Regions from separate parts of the Arthrobacter methylotrophus genome, predicted to be linked through region 3. Evidence: riboswitches for the same ligand, from Rfam matches in the RefSeq annotation. Region 3 holds a riboswitch; each other region holds the start of a gene.
What was found. Region 3 has a riboswitch for thiamine pyrophosphate ahead of thiD (bifunctional hydroxymethylpyrimidine kinase/phosphomethylpyrimidine kinase). Riboswitches for the same ligand answer to the same signal wherever they lie in the genome.
Positions count from the first base shown of each region.

Region 1: another riboswitch for thiamine pyrophosphate. It lies ahead of ABD884_RS24950 (ECF transporter S component); the one in region 3 lies ahead of thiD (bifunctional hydroxymethylpyrimidine kinase/phosphomethylpyrimidine kinase).
Region 2: another riboswitch for thiamine pyrophosphate. It lies ahead of thiO (glycine oxidase ThiO); the one in region 3 lies ahead of thiD (bifunctional hydroxymethylpyrimidine kinase/phosphomethylpyrimidine kinase).

Region 1 covers NZ_BAABED010000001.1:4,847,750-4,853,276, reverse strand. Annotated here, with positions in the region: gene ABD884_RS24955 (ABC transporter ATP-binding protein) at 1-901, opposite strand, end outside; gene ABD884_RS24950 (ECF transporter S component) at 901-1,530, opposite strand; TPP riboswitch at 1,603-1,739, opposite strand; gene ABD884_RS24945 (NUDIX hydrolase) at 1,876-2,658, shown strand; gene ABD884_RS24940 (DUF4235 domain-containing protein) at 2,737-2,997, shown strand; gene mnhG (monovalent cation/H(+) antiporter subunit G) at 2,994-3,473, opposite strand; gene ABD884_RS24930 (MrpF/PhaF family protein) at 3,463-3,741, opposite strand; gene ABD884_RS24925 (Na+/H+ antiporter subunit E) at 3,738-4,304, opposite strand; gene ABD884_RS24920 (Na+/H+ antiporter subunit D) at 4,301-5,527, opposite strand, start outside.
Region 2 covers NZ_BAABED010000001.1:890,860-896,386, reverse strand. Annotated here, with positions in the region: gene ABD884_RS04500 (4a-hydroxytetrahydrobiopterin dehydratase) at 1-136, opposite strand, end outside; gene ABD884_RS04495 (thiazole synthase) at 196-1,002, opposite strand; gene thiS (sulfur carrier protein ThiS) at 1,006-1,242, opposite strand; gene thiO (glycine oxidase ThiO) at 1,239-2,570, opposite strand; TPP riboswitch at 2,562-2,681, opposite strand; gene thiE (thiamine phosphate synthase) at 2,708-3,397, shown strand; gene ABD884_RS04475 (RNB domain-containing ribonuclease) at 3,435-4,919, shown strand; gene ABD884_RS04470 (DEAD/DEAH box helicase) at 5,206-5,527, shown strand, end outside.
Region 3 covers NZ_BAABED010000001.1:1,346,831-1,352,357, reverse strand. Annotated here, with positions in the region: gene obgE (GTPase ObgE) at 1-1,085, opposite strand, end outside; gene rpmA (50S ribosomal protein L27) at 1,229-1,492, opposite strand; gene rplU (50S ribosomal protein L21) at 1,553-1,861, opposite strand; gene thiD (bifunctional hydroxymethylpyrimidine kinase/phosphomethylpyrimidine kinase) at 2,281-3,801, opposite strand; TPP riboswitch at 3,793-3,889, opposite strand; gene ABD884_RS06605 (Rne/Rng family ribonuclease) at 4,022-5,527, opposite strand, start outside.

The DNA.
Region 1 (5,527 bases), 3.5 Mb from region 3:
CAGCGAGCTCCTGGGTGGCGAGCAGCAGCCCACCGCCCCTCGCGTTGGAACGAGGCCGGGTGGCCGGCACGTAACCGGGCACCCAGACGCCCGCAGCAGTGAGCATGTCCCTTGCTCGCACCAGCACGGTATCCGGGTCGCCGTCCAGGAGCACCGCGGGCGTTGAACTACCTTCGGAGGAGCTGCCCGGCTGCAGCACCACGATCCGGTCCACGAGGTCTTTCCACACCGCGACCCGATGCTCCACCACCACCAGGGTGGCGCCGGTCTTGTCCAGGCAGCGGCCCACGGCGTCGCGGACCTCCAGCACGCCGGCGGGGTCCAGGTTGGCGGTCGGCTCGTCCAGGAGGATCAAGCCCGGCCGCATCGCCAGGATGCCAGCCAGCGCAAGGCGCTGTTTCTGCCCGCCGGAAAGGGCCGACGTCGGGTGGTCCAGCGCTAGGCCGCCACTGGCACTGCCGCCTGCACTATTCCGCAGCCCGACGTCGTCGAGCGCTTCATGGACGCGCTTCCAGATCTCCTCCCGCGGCACGCAAAGGTTCTCGGCCCCAAACGCGACGTCGTCGCCCAGCCGGGAAAGCACCACTTGGGTTTCAGGGTCCTGTTGCATGAGTCCGGCACGGCCCCGCTGGGCCCGGGGTGACTGGCCGTCCACCAGCAACGAGCCGGTTTCGTCGGCGTCGTCCCCTTCCTCGCCCAGCACGCCCGCGAGGGCATGCAAGAGCGTCGACTTGCCTGCGCCCGAGGGGCCAAGCAGGAGCACGCGCTCGCCTGGACGGATGTCCAGATCCAGGCCGTGGATGGCCGGTGTGGTGCGGCCGGCGTGCCGCCAGCCCCAGCCTCGCGCGGAAATTGCGGCGGGATGCACCGCAGCGGGGGTACCGGAATCAGGACTGGGCATCAGGAAAAGACAGGCTCCGAGGCGGCCTTACGGGACGCGAACGCGCTCAGGACGCCGGTCTTGGCCAGGCCGCGGGTGGCGATCCAGGACAAGGCTCCGGCAATGACCGCGCCGGAAAGCGTGCAGAACACGATGTACACGAGCTTGTCGCCGATTTCGTAGGCGATGTTCCAGCCCCACGGCAGGAAGGAGTCGTTCAGCCCGCAGAACAGGCCCGCACCGGCACCGGCCAGCAGGGACACCGGCAGGTTGAACTTCTTGTACATGAACGCCAGGAAGATGAGTTCCGCGCCGAGCCCCTGGAGCAGGCCCGAAATCAAGACCGTGGTGCCGTACTGGTTACCCATGATGAGCTCGCTGGTGGCGGCCACTATTTCGCAGAAGATTGCGGCACCGGGCTTGCGGACAATGAGCATGCCCAGGACTGCCGGAATCATCCAACCACCAGCGATCAGACCCCCCAGCGGAGGGTAGCCGGCCGTCACGGGCGTGACAACCAGAGCCATCTGGTCCCATGCCCAGAAAATCACGCCACCGGCGATGGAAATCAGGGCCGCCACGACGATGTCCACGACGCGCCAGTTGAAAGCGGGCTTGGTGAGACCCGGCCTTGAAGAAATACCAGTCATTTTGTCCTCCTGAGGAACAGGAGGGGAAAGTGTTCCCGGCTTACGTTCGGCTTCCGCCGCGCTGGTTCCGGACACTATGAGAACTCGACTCCCTTGCGCCGGTACTAGCCGGATCAGGTTCGAGGGTCTGCGGCTGTCCGCACTCTCAGCGCCCGTCCTCCGTGCCGCATTGCTGCGAGCCCGACGGCGGCGCTCCCCTGTCGTTATCAATCCACCCTTTTGGGCGTGGTTCAGTTTACACCTTGGCGGGGTTCCGAACGGGAAAGTGACGCATTCTGCTGGATCATTCCTTGTCTTGGAGCTGGCAGGCCCGAGGCGGCGCGGTCGGGCGGCGAAACTGGGAGAATGATCCAGCAGAATCATCGCAGCAAGCGGGGCAAAGGAGCGGTCTTGACAGGCATTGGTACAGCGGAAAGCACCACAGTGGCCGAACCGAGGCTTGCCGCCAGCGTGATCCTGGTCCGCGATGCTGCTGGGCGAGGGAGTTCCGAAGGGGCGGCGCGGCCTGCGGGCGCCGCAAACGGCCTGGAGGTATTCGTTCAGCACCGGGTGTCCACCATGGACTTCGCTGCAGGCATGGTGGTCTTCCCCGGCGGACGGGTCGACACCGTGGACAGCACTGGCTGGGACTTCGCGGACGACGTGGTCGAACGGCATGCCGCTGCGTGGCACCTGAGCAGCATCGCCGTCGAGCCCTTGACGGCACGCCACAACGCCGGCAGAGTGCTGGCGGCCGCGCAACGCGAGGTGTTCGAAGAGGCCGGCCTGAAGCTCGATGCAGCCACCCTCCGCCCCTGGGCCAACTGGGTCACCCCGGAAGACCAGCCCAAACGCTTCGACACATACTTCTACCTTGCGTGCCCGGTTTCCGGAGCCGAGCCAAAGCATCAAACCACGGAGGCGTCATCGTCCCTGTGGATGCCGGTCCGCGGAATCCTTGAGGCTGAATCCGCGGGGACACTCAGGCTCATGCCGCCCACTCTGGTGCTGCTGGATGAACTGCTCGCCCTCGGCACCATGGAAGCCGTCTTGGCCGGGGAACGCGAGATCATACCCGTGCGTCCGCAGCCAGGGGCATTGCAGGAGTTCTTCCGGAACAGGCGCCAGCCCCCGTCCCTTGCGCCTTAGCGGGCGTAGCGGCCGTAGCGGGCCTGATGTGGGGTTAGGCTGGGGGCAGACCTGTTCCCCCCCTCAAGGAGTCCCGGAATGAATCTCCTCATCAAGCTACTCGGCACCGGCGTGAGCATCGGCGCGGGCTTTGTCGGCACCAAACTGGTCAATGCCGTGTGGGAAAAGACCACGGGCAACAAGCCTCCGAAAGGCCACGACGACATGGAGACGAGCCTCCGCTCAGCGCTGACGTTCGCCCTGATTTCGGCGACTGTCAATGCCATCATCCAAGTTGTCGCCAGCCGAGGCACCCAGCGTGCCATCTCGCGCTTCTCGAAGACGCAGGACATCGTCTAGGCTGACGGCTGGCCGTTCCGATTGGGACCGCCAGCACCGGCAGCACCGCCCGTGTTCCCGGCGTGGGGCGGTACCGACTCCCCCGCTTCAGCTTTCTCGGCATCCCGCTTGCCGGCCGCCCGCAGCACCACGGCCTCGAGTTCGTCGGTGCTGAGCAGCTCGGGGTGGAGGTGCTTGGTCCGGTAGCCTGCGCGGCCCACCATGTGCGCGGACACAGGCACGGTCAGCAGTTGGAAGATCCAGGCGACCGCCAGGACCGGCCACACCCACCATTCGCGCATTTGCAGCCCGATGGCCGCTAGGACGAGGAAAAGCCCCAACACTTGCGGTTTGGTGGCTGCATGCATCCGGCTCATCAAGTCAGGGAAGCGCAACAGGCCGATTGCCGCCCCCAATGACATCAGCGCACCGAGAATCAGCAGCACGGCGGTGACGGCATCGATCACGGCGTCCACTCCGGTGGCGTTAGGAGTCATTGACCTGTCCTCTCCGGTCGGCCACAAAGCGTGCCACCGTCACCGAACCGACGAAGCCAATCAGCGTGAGTGCGACTAGCAAGACGAGGTTGTTGAGGTGCCTGTTGACGGCCATGTCGATCGCCAGCGCAGCACCCAGAATGGCTAGCAGCACGTCGGAGGCCAGCACACGGTCCAGGAGCGAAGGTCCGACGGCGATCCGGTAGATCGCTCCGGCCGCCGCGAGGCTGAGAATCACCGCTGTCACGGTCAGCACGATGTCTTTCATGAGCCAGTTCCCCTCGTCATAAGCCAGTCTCCGGCCTGAAGTGCGTCCACTTCCGCGCGCGTTCCCATGATCCGGATGAGCGATGCCTCCGTGTCCTGGACTTCCCGGCGCAGCCTTGCAGTGTCTGAATCGTTGCGGACATTGAGGCCGTGGATGTAGAGCGTGGACGTCGAACGGTCCACCTCCACCACCAGGGAACCCGGAATCAACGAAATCACATGTCCCGTTGCGGTGACCATCAGGTCGGAATGGCTCCGCAAGGGAACAGCGACGACGGCGTTGGTCACCGAAGGCCCGCGAAAGACCGCGAGGTACATGACCTGGAAGCTCGCGGCCACGATCTTGCCAAGGAAGACCACGGCGAAAGACATGGCTCGGAGCACGTTGAAGCGTCCGCCGAGTTCCACGGGAGGCAAGTAGAAAATCCTGGCCACCACCACCGCGATCAGCGCACCGAACACCAAGTTGCCCGGGCTGAAGTCACGCCAGAGTGCACCCCAGACGACCACCAGCCACACCAGCAGGGGCAACTCAGTGCGGAATGAAATCCTCTTGCGGCTCATTTGCCACCGCCCTGCACCGACGGTTCAGCGATCCCCGGAACCTTGGCGTTCTGGCCAAGCACCGAATGGATGTAGGCGGACCGGTCCAGCATCTGTTCCGCGGAGTTCCCTGCCAAGTGGAACAGCGGTCCGGCAAAGACGGTCAGCGCCATGCCAAAGACCACTAGTGCGACGGTTGGCCCCACCATGGTCCGCGGGAGCAGGCCGACGGCGGCTGTGTCCGTCAGGGCGGGGGCCGGGTAGTCCGCGTCCTCGGGTTTCCGCCAGAATGCGCGGTTCCAGACACGGGCAACTGCCAGCAGGGTCAAGAGACTGGTGACCACCCCTCCCACCACCAAGGTGATGGCCAACGGCGTGCCAAAGGCTATGCCGGCCTGCAGGAGCCCGAGTTTCCCCAGGAATCCTGAAAACGGCGGAATACCTGCAAGGTTCATGGCCGGAATGAAGAACAAGAGCGCAAGGAGCGGGGACAACTTGGCGAGCCCGCCCAGCCTGTCTATGGACGAGCTACCGCCGCGGCGCTCGATCAAGCCGGTCACCAGGAACAGGCTCGTTTGGACGGTGATGTGGTGGGCCACATAGAAGACAGCAGCCGCAAGCCCCGCGATGGAGGACATCGCCAGCCCGAACACCATGTAGCCGATGTGGCTGACCAAGGTGAAGGAAAGTAATCGTTTGATGTCGCTCTGGGCTATGGCGCCGAGAATCCCCACGAGCATGGTGAGGAGGGCTACCACCATCAGCGGGGTGTTCAAGGTATCGCCCGGGAAGAGGAGGGTCTCCGTGCGGACCATCGCATAGACGCCCACTTTGGTCAGCAAACCGGCGAACACGGCGGTGACCGGCGCGGGTGCCGTCGGATACGAGTCGGGGAGCCAGAAGGACAACGGGAAGACGGCGGCCTTGATCCCGAACGCAACGAGCAACATGACGTGGAGCAGGTTCCTGGTGTCCGGATCAAGGGCGGCCAGCTTGATGGCGAGATCTGCCATGGTGATGGTTCCGGTGGCTCCGTAGATCATCGCGATGGCGATCAGGAACAACACCGAAGACACGACGGAAACCACTACATAGGTGACCCCTGCGCGGATACGCGGCCCGGTCCCACCCAGAGTCATGAGCACATAGCTCGCCGTCAGCAGGATTTCGAAGCCGACGTACAGATTGAAGAGGTCACCCGTGAGGAAGGCGTTGGAGACGCCCGCAACCAGGATCAGGTAGGT
Region 2 (5,527 bases), 460 kb from region 3:
TCAGCTCCAGCGCGGCAGCCGACGTCGGGCATTTGTAGACGGTGACCAGACCGCCCAGGCGGTACCGCCAGTCCGGCAGCTCCGCCAGAGCGCCATCGATGGCGGGCCTGGTGAGAATGTCATCCTTGCCCGCCATGGGAACTCCTTCGTAGCCGTGGAATCTTTGGAGGATCGCCCGAGCGGCCGGTGTAACCGCTAGAGGAACTCGGCCCGGCCTTCCATCGCCGAGGACGCCAGAGCGTGTTCACGGCGCGGGATACGGCCCGCCTGCTTCGCCAGCCTACCGGCGATGACAGCGTGTTTGAAGGCCTCGCCCATCTGCACCGGGTTCTGCGCGCGGGTCACGGCAGTGGCCAGAAGCACGGCGTCGCAGCCCAACTCCATGGCCAGGGCGGCATCGGAGGCAGTGCCGATGCCGGCGTCGAGCACTACCGGCACTGAAGCGCGGGACACAATCAGTTCGATGTTGTGCGGATTCAGGATTCCGAGGCCGGTGCCGATCGGCGCGCCCAAGGGCATTACGGCCGTGGCTCCGAGGTTTTCCAGGCGAAGCGCCAGCACGGGGTCGTCGTTGGTGTAGGCGAAAACCTTGAAACCGCGGTCGACGAGTTTCTCCGTTGCATCCACCAACTCCACGGCATCCGGCAGCAGCGTGTGTTCGTCGGCGATGACTTCGAGCTTCACCCAATCCGTTTCCAAGGCCTCCCGGGCAAGCTCCGCTGTCATGACAGCGTCCTTGGCGGTGAAACAACCAGCGGTGTTGGGCAGGACGCGGACGCCGTGGTCTACCAGCAGCTGGAAGAGGGAACCTGTTTCCGTCGGTGAGTACCTCCGCATGGCAACCGTGGTGAGCTCGGTGCCGGAAGCCAGCAGGGCCGCCCCCAGTCCGTCGAGGCTCGGGGCTCCCCCCGTCCCCATGATGAGGCGCGAGCCGAACTCAATGCCATCGATCACCAAGGCATCGGTTTGGGTGCTTGCTGTTTGCGTGCTTGCTGTAGTCATTGTTCAGCCTCCCTGTACTGCAGTAACTATTTCGAGTTCGTCGCCCTCTGCGAGCGCGGTGGCAGCCCATTGGCTGCGCGGCACCACTTCGGAATTGCGTGCCACGGCGACGCCGATCTTGCGTCCGTCAGCCGCCTGGCCATTGGCATCCACCACCCTTCCGGTGATGTGGCGAACGAGAGTGGTCACGGAGGCGTCGTCGCTCAGCGTGTGGGCTGCGCCATTCAAGGTGATGTTCATGCGTGGTCCTTCGGATGGAGGTGTGGGGTGACGGCTTGCGGGCCGCTTCTTGCGGCGCCGGCTGCTGGGAGTGGGCGGGAGAAGCGGTCCGGCCGGAACTTATTCCAGCGCGGATCGGCGGAACCGTCCATGAGCCCGATGCAGATTTTTGCCGCTGCCGGAGTGAGGAGCACACCGTGGCGGAAAAAACCGCTGGCTACGATGAGGCCGGGCACGGCTCCTTCATTTTCGGTACCTTTTACACGGCCCAGCAGCGGCGCGTTGTCCGGCGTGCCCGGACGGGCACGCGCAGTTGCTTCCAGGAGTTCCAGTTCAGCTACGGCCGGCACCAGCACCTGGGCGTCGCGGAGCAACTGGTACACCCCGCCCGCCGACACCGGATCGGCCGACGCTCCCGACGCCGACAGACCGTCCTCGCGTTGCGTCGCGCCGATCACAATCGTCCCGTCATCACGCGGGACGATGTACACGGGCACTCCGCGCACCATTCCGCGGACCGTGGCGGTGACGAGGGGCCGGAGGTGTTCCGGGACCCGGAGCCTCAAGATGTCGCCATACACGGGCCGTAGCGGGAGGGACAAGCCAGGCGGCAAGCCGTTCAGCCGGGCAGCACCCAGTCCGTTGGCAACCACAGTCTCGTTGGCGATCACGCTGGTGCCTGAATCGAGCTCGGCCCCGGCAACTCGGCCGTTCTCCCACAGGAGGCTCGCCGCTTTGTCGCGGAGCGCAAAGCCATCCTCGGCTCCCGAAATCCAGCTGGAGTCGCCGGGCTGGTGGTCTGCCAACGCGACAAGAATCGCCGCGGCAAATTTTCGGGGATCCACTTGGTGGTCACCGGGAATGTCGAAGGCACAGGAAATCTGCGGACTCAGGAGGGGCTCACGCTCCCGGGCCTCACGCAACGGCACAGATTCCACCACGAGGCCGTTGGCCAACTGGACGTCGCGGAGGTCGGCGAGCGCCCGCCGGTCTGCTGCGTCCGCGCCGACGGCGAGGGTCGGCGTCGTACGGTATCCCGTTCGATTCCAGGCGGTTCCGTCGGGTGATCCGGACAACCCGCGTTCGAAGTTCGGCCACAACGCCGCCGATTCGAGCATGAGTTCCAGGAGGTCTTCCTCCTGGTAGTGCAGTTCGCTGACGGGCGCCAACATACCCGCCGCCGCGAAGGTAGCACCGCTGGCCGGTGCCGGGTCGATCAGAACCACGGAGCGGCCGGATCTGCGGGCTTCCCATGCGATGCCGAGGCCAATAACCCCGCCCCCGATCACCGCCACGTCCGCGTGCAGATGCTCGTGCAGGGGTTCGTGCTGAATGGTTACTTCGTCCATGGGGTCCTTCCCTACGCCGGTACTAGCCGGATCAGGTCAAGCGGTCGGCGCTGAAGCCCTCTCAGCCGCGCGGCGATTGTGACTGCCGCCGCGGCTCCCGCGGTACTAACCCAGTTTAGAGGAACTACTCTGTTTCCATGACCCAGCACGCTCTCCACACCACTGCCCGCCTCTACCTCTGCACCGACGCCCGCAAGCAGCAAGGCGACTTTGAGCAATTTGTCGATGCCGCATTCGAAGGCGGCGTGGATATCATCCAGCTGCGCGACAAGACCATTGAAGCGGCTGAGGAACTGGAGCTCCTGGAGGTCCTGCACTCGGTCGCACACCGCCACGGGCGGCTCTGGGCAGTGAACGACCGCGCGGATGTGGCATCGCTCTCCGGCGCTCCCGTGTTCCATATCGGCCAGAAGGACATTCCGCTGCGCTCGGCCCGGAAGCTGCTCCACGACCCCACCGTCATCGGCCTCTCCACCCACACGCCCGAGCAGATTGACGCCGCGATCGCCGCGTCGCCGGGGCGCAGCGGCCTGGACTACTTCTGCGTCGGTCCGGTCTGGGCAACGCCGACCAAGCCGGGACGCTCCGCCGTCGGGCTCGATCTGGTGCGGTACGCCGCGGACGCCGTGAAAAGGGCAGACGAAGAGACAGTGGGCGGTGTTGTGCTCCCTTGGTTTGCGATCGGGGGCATCGATCTCGGCAACGTGGAAGAGGTTGTGCGGGCGGGCGCCAGCCGCATCGTGGTCGTGCGGGCCATCACGGAGGCGGACGATCCGACGGCGGCTGCACAGGCGCTCCTGGCTGCCCTCGATGCAGCGACGGCCTAGCGAGACTCCGGGAGATTTTGGCGCTACCCTGACTTTCGTGTCACATCAGCGGATAGCCCCGAATGTCAGTGAAACGTCGAACACGCTGGCGGAAGCGCTCGCCGCGCTTCGGACGGAACTCGAGCTGCCCGCAGGCTATCCCGCTGACGCGATGCGCGACGCCGAAGCGGCGGTTTCCCGCCACGCCCTGCCGACGCAGGACCTCACGGACGTTCCGTTCATCACGATCGACCCGGCCTCATCCACGGACCTTGACCAAGCCCTCTTCATCGAAGGGTCCAGGGATGGATACCGGGTGCTCTACGCCATCTCCGATGTGCCCTCCTTTGTGCCCCCGGGAGGGGCGCTCGACGCCGAGACCCGCCACCGCGGACAAACGTTCTATGCCCCGGACGGCCGCATACCGCTGCACCCGGAGATCATCAGCGAGAACGCCGGAAGCCTGCTCGCCGGCCAGACCTGCGGCGCGTTCGTGTGGGACTTCGAGCTCGACGCCGAGGCGGAATTCCACAAGGTCTCCGTGCGCCGGGCAAGCGTGCGCAGCCGTGCCAAGCTCGACTACAAGGGCGTCCAGGCACAAATCGACGCCGGGACAGCTGATCCCGTCCTCCGGCTCCTCAAGGAAGTCGGCCTCAAGCGGGTGGAACTCGAACGCCGCCGCGGCGGGGCAAGCCTTAACATGCCGGAACAGGAAATCGTTCAACTGCCCGACGGCGGCGGCTACAGGATCGTCGCTGCCCCCTCGCTGCCGGTGGAGGACTGGAATGCCCAGATTTCCCTCATGACCGGGATGGCCGCCGCCGGGCTGATGCTCGACGGAAAAGTGGGAATCCTGCGCACCATGCCCGCTCCGGATGAGCGCTCCCTGCGCCACTTCAAACGGCAGACCGGTGCCCTCGGCAAACCTTGGAGCGACGGGATCAGCTACGGCGAGTATCTACGGACCCTCGATGCCAGGGACCCCCGGCAGCTGGCCATCCTCCATTCCGCGGGGATGCTTTTCCGCGGCGCGGGCTACACGCCTTTCGATGGCGAGGTACCGGACAGTGTCCTGCAGTCGGCGATCGGCGCACCGTATGCCCACGCGACCGCGCCGTTGCGCCGCCTGATCGATCGCTTCGTCTTGGTCATCTGCGAAGCACTGAGTAACGGAACCGAGATTCCCGGTTGGGCGAGGGACGCCCTGCCGAGCTTGCCAGCAATCATGGCGTCGTCTGATCAGCTTGCCGGCAAGCTCGAGCGCCTGGCCTTGGACACCGTGGAGGCAGCACTCGTGATGAACCACATCGGCCAGGAGTTCGACGCCCTGGTGATCTCCGGATCGAAGCCTGCCAAAAACAACGGAAATGGCAACGGCAATGGCAACGGATCCGCGCACGGCCCGTACGGCGTCGTACAAATTGCCGAGCCCGCGATAACAGCCCGCTGCGACGGCGAAATGGAGTCCGGCACGAAAGTCCGCGTGAAACTGCTTGACGCGGACATCGCGAGCCGCCAAATCACCTTCGAACTGCTTCGGTAGCGCCGTTCGTTCGCGAACCAAGACCGCGATCCGGGGTTTATTGCCCCCAGACGGTAGACTGTGTAAGTAGTAATGGATGCCCGGTCGTTGATTCAGATAATTTTTTGACGTCAACAAGCCCGCCCCTACGCGATCTTGAGATACACCAGCTGGTCCCCAGTGCCAGTATTTAGATAGCCCGCGATCGGCTTCCACTGGATTTGCTTGCGCCCATTCGTGCTCCGGAACGGCCCTGCCACCACCGTTGAGCACGCGGCGCAGCCCAAATGAATAAGGAAACTCCACTGTGAGTGAATTGCACACCCATGAAGTTCTGACAGACGGAACCGAAACGATCGAACCCGAGGAGACCATTTCCTCGGACGAAATACCCCACGAAATCGCAGAAAAGTCCTTCGCCGACTACAACGTCCGCGCCGACATCGTTGAATCGCTCGCCGACGCCGGAATCACCCACCCTTTCCCCATCCAGGCCATGACCCTCCCGGTCGCCTTGGGCGGACACGACATCATCGGCCAGGCCAAAACCGGCACTGGAAAGACGCTCGGCTTCGGCATCCCGGCCCTGCAGCGCGTCGTGGGCCCGGATGACGCCGGCTACGACAAGC
Region 3 (5,527 bases):
CGGAGCACAGGAGCAATAACCTTGGGAGGCGCAGTGGCAACGGCCTTGCGAGCGGCCATGACAATCTCGCCCATGGCGTAGCTCAATTGGCGCAGGCCTTCATGGCTCGTGGCAGAAACTTCAAAGACGCGGTAGCCGCGCTGTTCCAGCTCCGGGCGGACAAACTCCGCCATGTCCCGGCCATCCGGCAGGTCCACCTTGTTGAGTACAACAAGCTTGGGGCGTTCATTCAGGGGGACCACTTCGCCGTCAACGCCCGCGTAGCTCATGTCCACCGCGTACTTGTCCAACTCTTGCTCAATGATCGCAAGGTCAGAGAGCGGGTCCCTTTCCGCTTCCAAGGTTCCACAGTCCAGCACGTGCACCAGCGCAGCACAACGCTCCACGTGGCGCAGGAAGTTATGGCCGAGACCCTTTCCTTCGCTTGCTCCTTCGATCAGCCCGGGAACGTCGGCAATAGTGAATCGGACGTCACCGGCCTGGACCACGCCAAGGTTGGGGATCAGGGTGGTGAACGGGTAGTCGGCGATTTTGGGCCGAGCCGCTGACATCGCTGCGACGAGGCTGGACTTGCCTGCCGAGGGGAAGCCGACCAGCGCGATGTCGGCAATGGACTTCAGTTCCAGGACGATGTCGCTGGAGTCGCCTTCAATACCGAGGAGCGCGAAACCCGGAGCCCTGCGCTTCTGCGAAGACAACGAAGAGTTGCCGAGGCCGCCCTGGCCACCGGCAGCGGCGATGAATTCGGTGCCTTCTCCTACGAGGTCGGCCAGGACAACGCCGTCCTTGGTCTTGACCACGGTGCCATCCGGAACCGGAAGCACCAGGGTTTCACCGTTCTTGCCGCCGCGCCAGTCACCCATGCCCGGGCCGCCGTTGGTTGCGTGGCGGTGCGGTGCGTGGTGGTAATCAAGCAAAGTGGTGGTCTGGGCATCAACGCGCAGGATGACGTCGCCGCCGTTACCGCCATTACCGCCGTCGGGTCCGCCGAGCGGCTTGAACTTCTCGCGCTTAACAGAGACACAGCCGTGGCCGCCTGTTCCGCCGGATACGTGAAGTACTACCCGGTCTACGAAGGTCGCCACGTGTTTCTCCTCAATGTGGAAATTACTGCTTGAAATGCGTGGTGCAAGCTGTGCGCCACCGCGCGCCCTAGTAAATTCTAGTGCGGTTAAAAAGACAAGTGGAGCGGGCCATACGGCCCGCTCCACCCGTTCAGAACGTGTTATTACTCTGCAGCTGCAGCAGCAACGATGTTCACTACGCGACGGCCACGGCGAGTACCGAACTCAACCGCACCTGCCTGCAGGGCGAACAGGGTGTCGTCGCCACCGCGGCCGACGCCGGCGCCCGGGTGGAAGTGGGTGCCACGCTGGCGGACGATGATTTCGCCTGCGGAAACGACCTGGCCACCGAAGCGCTTCACGCCGAGGTACTGGGCGTTGGAGTCACGACCGTTGCGAGTGGAACTCGCGCCTTTTTTATGTGCCATTTGAAATGCCTGCCTTTAAATTCTGGGGAATCTGTTGAAAACCTGAAGAACAACCAGTAGTTACTTGATACCGGTGATCTTGATCTTGGTCAGTTCTTGACGGTGACCCTGGCGCTTCTTGTAGCCGGTCTTGTTCTTGAACTTCTGGATGACGATCTTCGGACCACGGAGGTCTTCGAGGATCTCAGCCGTAACCTTGACCTTGGCCAGATCCGCAGCGGCGGAGGTGACCTTGTCACCGTCCACCAGGAGCAGTGCGGGCAGCTCAAGAGTGCTGCCGGCTCCACCGGGGACGCGGTTCAGGGTTACGTAGTCTCCAACGGAAACCTTTTCTTGGCGGCCGCCTGCGCGGACAATCGCGTACACCACTTGGGCACTCACTTCTCTCGACGTTTATTACTAAATTTGCGTGCGGAACCCCGATCCGAAAACGGACCTGGTTCACGCTGTGCCTCAACGCCGTGGACTCCGGTACGGAATCCATGAGTCATCCCTCGAACAGTTCCGAATGAAAGGCTAGTTTCACAGAAAAGTCTCTAGGGGCATAACCCAAGTGTTGGCGTAAGCACCGAAGATCTAGATTACGCTAGTTTCGCCTTCGGCTGCAAATGAGGCCAGGCCCGGAGGCCGCCATGTGATGGCTGCCACAGACAGGCTATGCCGCCGTCCGCTACCGTGCCCGTCCACCATACCCTGCCGGCCGGGAAAAGCTTGGATCCTCAGTCCAACACGCTGCAGCGCCCGGCGAAATAGCCCCTCACCGAGTCTTGGGGCGCAACGAACCAGGCTCAGCCGTGGAGCCGAGGAGCATCGAAAAACGCGGTTTCGTAGCGGCAGGACCCGGAAAACGCCTCCATCATCGCCGTGCGCTCCGCCGGGGAAGCGGCCTGCGCGGCCGCATCTGTGATGTCGATCGCCTTGCGGGTTGCCTCGGCGAATTCCTCGTCTGCGTAGGTTCGCAGCCACTCCGCGTAAGGATGCTCGGCCGAGGCTCCCGACTCAAGATAGCCGTGATGGAGCTGCTGCCCCACCTCGGCATACAACCAGTAGCAAGGCAGGATCGCCGCCAGAAGCACCGGATAGCTGCCCGACGCCGACGCCGCCATCAGGTGGTCCACGTAGGCTTTGGTGACCGGACCCCGTTCTCCGCTTGCCTGACGTCCGTTGAGCCAGTTCCGGTGCAGCTCCGATTCGACTTCAAGGCACATTTGCGAGCCGCGGGCCCAGAACAGCTGTTCGGCTTCACTCGGGGCGAGGGCGCTTGCCCTCGCCAGAACCCGGGAATAGCCATTGAGATAGAGGGCATCCTGGGCCAAGTAGTAGGTGAACTGCCCTTCGTCGAGCCCGCCCGACTGTAGGCCCTGAATGAAGTCCAGGCCATAGATGGCGGCAAGTTCCGTTTGGGCGGCCTCCCACATCCGGACCGCAAAATCTCCCGGCCGAAGAGAGTGCTGGTACGCGTGGAAGTGGTGGACGGGTCCGTTGCCCTTCCCCACGTCCAACACCGCCGACTGGGCCAACGCCTCCTGAAGCCAAGGCTTGACGACACGCAGGGCGGATTCCCAATCGCCAAGCCGCGCCTTGGCAGTGGCCATCGCCGACGACAGGGAACACCCCGTGCCATGGCTATTTCGGGTCTCCACCCGAAGACCGGGGATTTCCACCACGTCCTGGCTGAGGAGTCCCCCGGTGTTGACCAGGGCGTCGGGGCAGCTGGCACCCTGCAGATGGCCGCCCTTCACCAGAACGGTGTTTCCGCAGGCAGCAGCCAAGCGCTTGCCCTGCTCCAACGCGGTAGTCCAGTCGCTTGCCTCCGGTTCTCCGAGCAGCATTGCCAGCTCGGGAAGGTTGGGGGTCACCAGATCCGCAAGCGGGAGAAGTTGCCGAAGCGCGGCTTCAGCGGACTCCGCCAGAAGGCGGTCCCCACTGGTGGCGATCATCACCGGGTCCAGGACGACGACGGCGGGCCGCACCTCGCCGAGCCAGCGGCGGACCTCGGCGATGACGGTCGCGTCGCCGAGCATGCCGATTTTGACGGCGTCGACCGTGATGTCATCGCTAATGGCATCCAGCTGCTGGCGCAGGAACTCCACGGGAGGCACATGGACCGCGGTGACTCCCTGAGTGTTCTGTACCGTGAGCGCCGTGATGGCAGCCATGCCGTAGCCGCCGTTGGCCGCAATGCTCTTCAAGTCGGCTTGGATGCCGGCGCCCCCCGAAGGATCCGAGCCCGCAATGCTGAGGACCCTGGGAACGGGACGCTGAATGGCCTTTAGCGGGTAAACAGCTGAATGCGCTGAAGAAGTCATAGGAGACATCCCTTCGCCGGTGCTAACCGGACAGGTTCTACGGGTCTGGTCTCAGCCGGCTTGGTGCGCGGCACCCCGTGTCAGTCACCCAGCTTAACCCGGATCATGCGATACAGGCTGAAAAGTCCGGTGAAAAGTCCGGTCAAGAGCCCGGGAACGCCGAAGCCCCGGCGGCTACCGCAGGAACGGTAACGGCCGGGGCCTCGGAGAGGGCGTGCTCTTAGAGCTCGGACTTCGGTACGCCGACGCCGAGGATGATCGGCTCTGCTGCCGCCGTCGCTTTGGCCGGAGCCGCTTCGGGCGCCTTGGCCTCGTGCGCGGCCCCGCCGGAGGCGGCTGCAGCCACCTCGTGGTGCTCCACGTTGGTGGCGTTGGCTGCACCCTGGGCCCGGCTGGCACTACGGTTGCGGCGGCTTCGGCGTCCACGCGATCCTGCATCCGAGGAATCTGCAGTGACACCGGCCACTGAGGTCGCCGGAGGCGCCTCCTGGGCCGTCGCACCAGCCTGGCGAGCACCGGTTTGGCGGGCAGCGGTTTGGCGGGCTTCGCTATGGGGAGCTTCGGTGTCGGGAGCCTCGCCGAGGCCCGCAAACGCCTGTGCCAAGAGATCCAAGCTCATGGCAGGCGCGGGACTCACTGGTTCTTCTTCATGGTGAACGAAGGGCAACGCCACTTCCTCGCCACCAAAGCGCAACACCGGCTTCGAACGTTCCTCGCGACTGGATGCAGCAGGTGCCTGTGCGGGAGCCGCCCCGGCCGCAGGGCCCCGGACTTCAGCCTCGCGACCCTCCGCCGGCGATTCCCCGGCGTGGTGCAGCTCGTCGTCGTGCAGGTGGGCAGCGTGGGCCGCAGCTGCGATGGTGGCCAGGGCGGCGCGGGTAGCCGCCTGTCGGCTCGGATCCGTCGATTCGGCAGTATGGACCACTGCAGGAGGCGTCATCGGGAGCTCCGCAGGCCCTGCGCCCCTTCCGCGGCGGCGCTTGCGCTGCTCCGGGCGGGTGGCCGGCTGCGATTCGGTGCGCGGGTGGTGGTGCTCCGCGGCCACTACGTTGGCCCGGCGGTGTTCCACGGGCTCGTCGTGGGTGACAATCCCCCGGCCCGCGCAGGTTTCACACTGTTCTCCAAAGACCTCAAGCAGACCGGTGCCCATGCGCTTGCGGGTCATCTGGACCAGGCCCAGCGAGGTCACTTCGGCAACCTGGTGCTTCGTGCGATCCCGGCCAAGGCACTCGACCAAGCGACGCAACACGAGATCGCGGTTGGATTCCAGGACCATGTCGATAAAGTCGATGACGATGATTCCGCCGATGTCGCGCAAGCGCAACTGGCGGACCACTTCTTCAGCGGCCTCAAGGTTGTTCTTGGTGACGGTTTCCTCAAGGTTGCCACCGCTGCCGGTGAACTTCCCGGTGTTGACGTCGACAACCGTCATGGCCTCGGTGCGGTCGATCACGAGCGAACCACCGGAGGGCAGGAAGACCTTGCGGTCCAAGGCCTTGTGGATCTGTTCGTCCACGCGCCAAGCGGAGAAAATGTCCTGATCGGAGGTCCATTTTTCGAGGCGGCCCACCAAGTCCGGCGCCACGTAGGTGACGTAAGCCTCGATGGTGTCCCATGCTTCGTCGCCGGAGACGATGAGTTTGGAGAAGTCCTCGTTGAAAACGTCGCGGACCACTTTGATGGTCAGGTCCGGTTCGCCGTACAGCAGTTCGGGAGCGAGGATCTT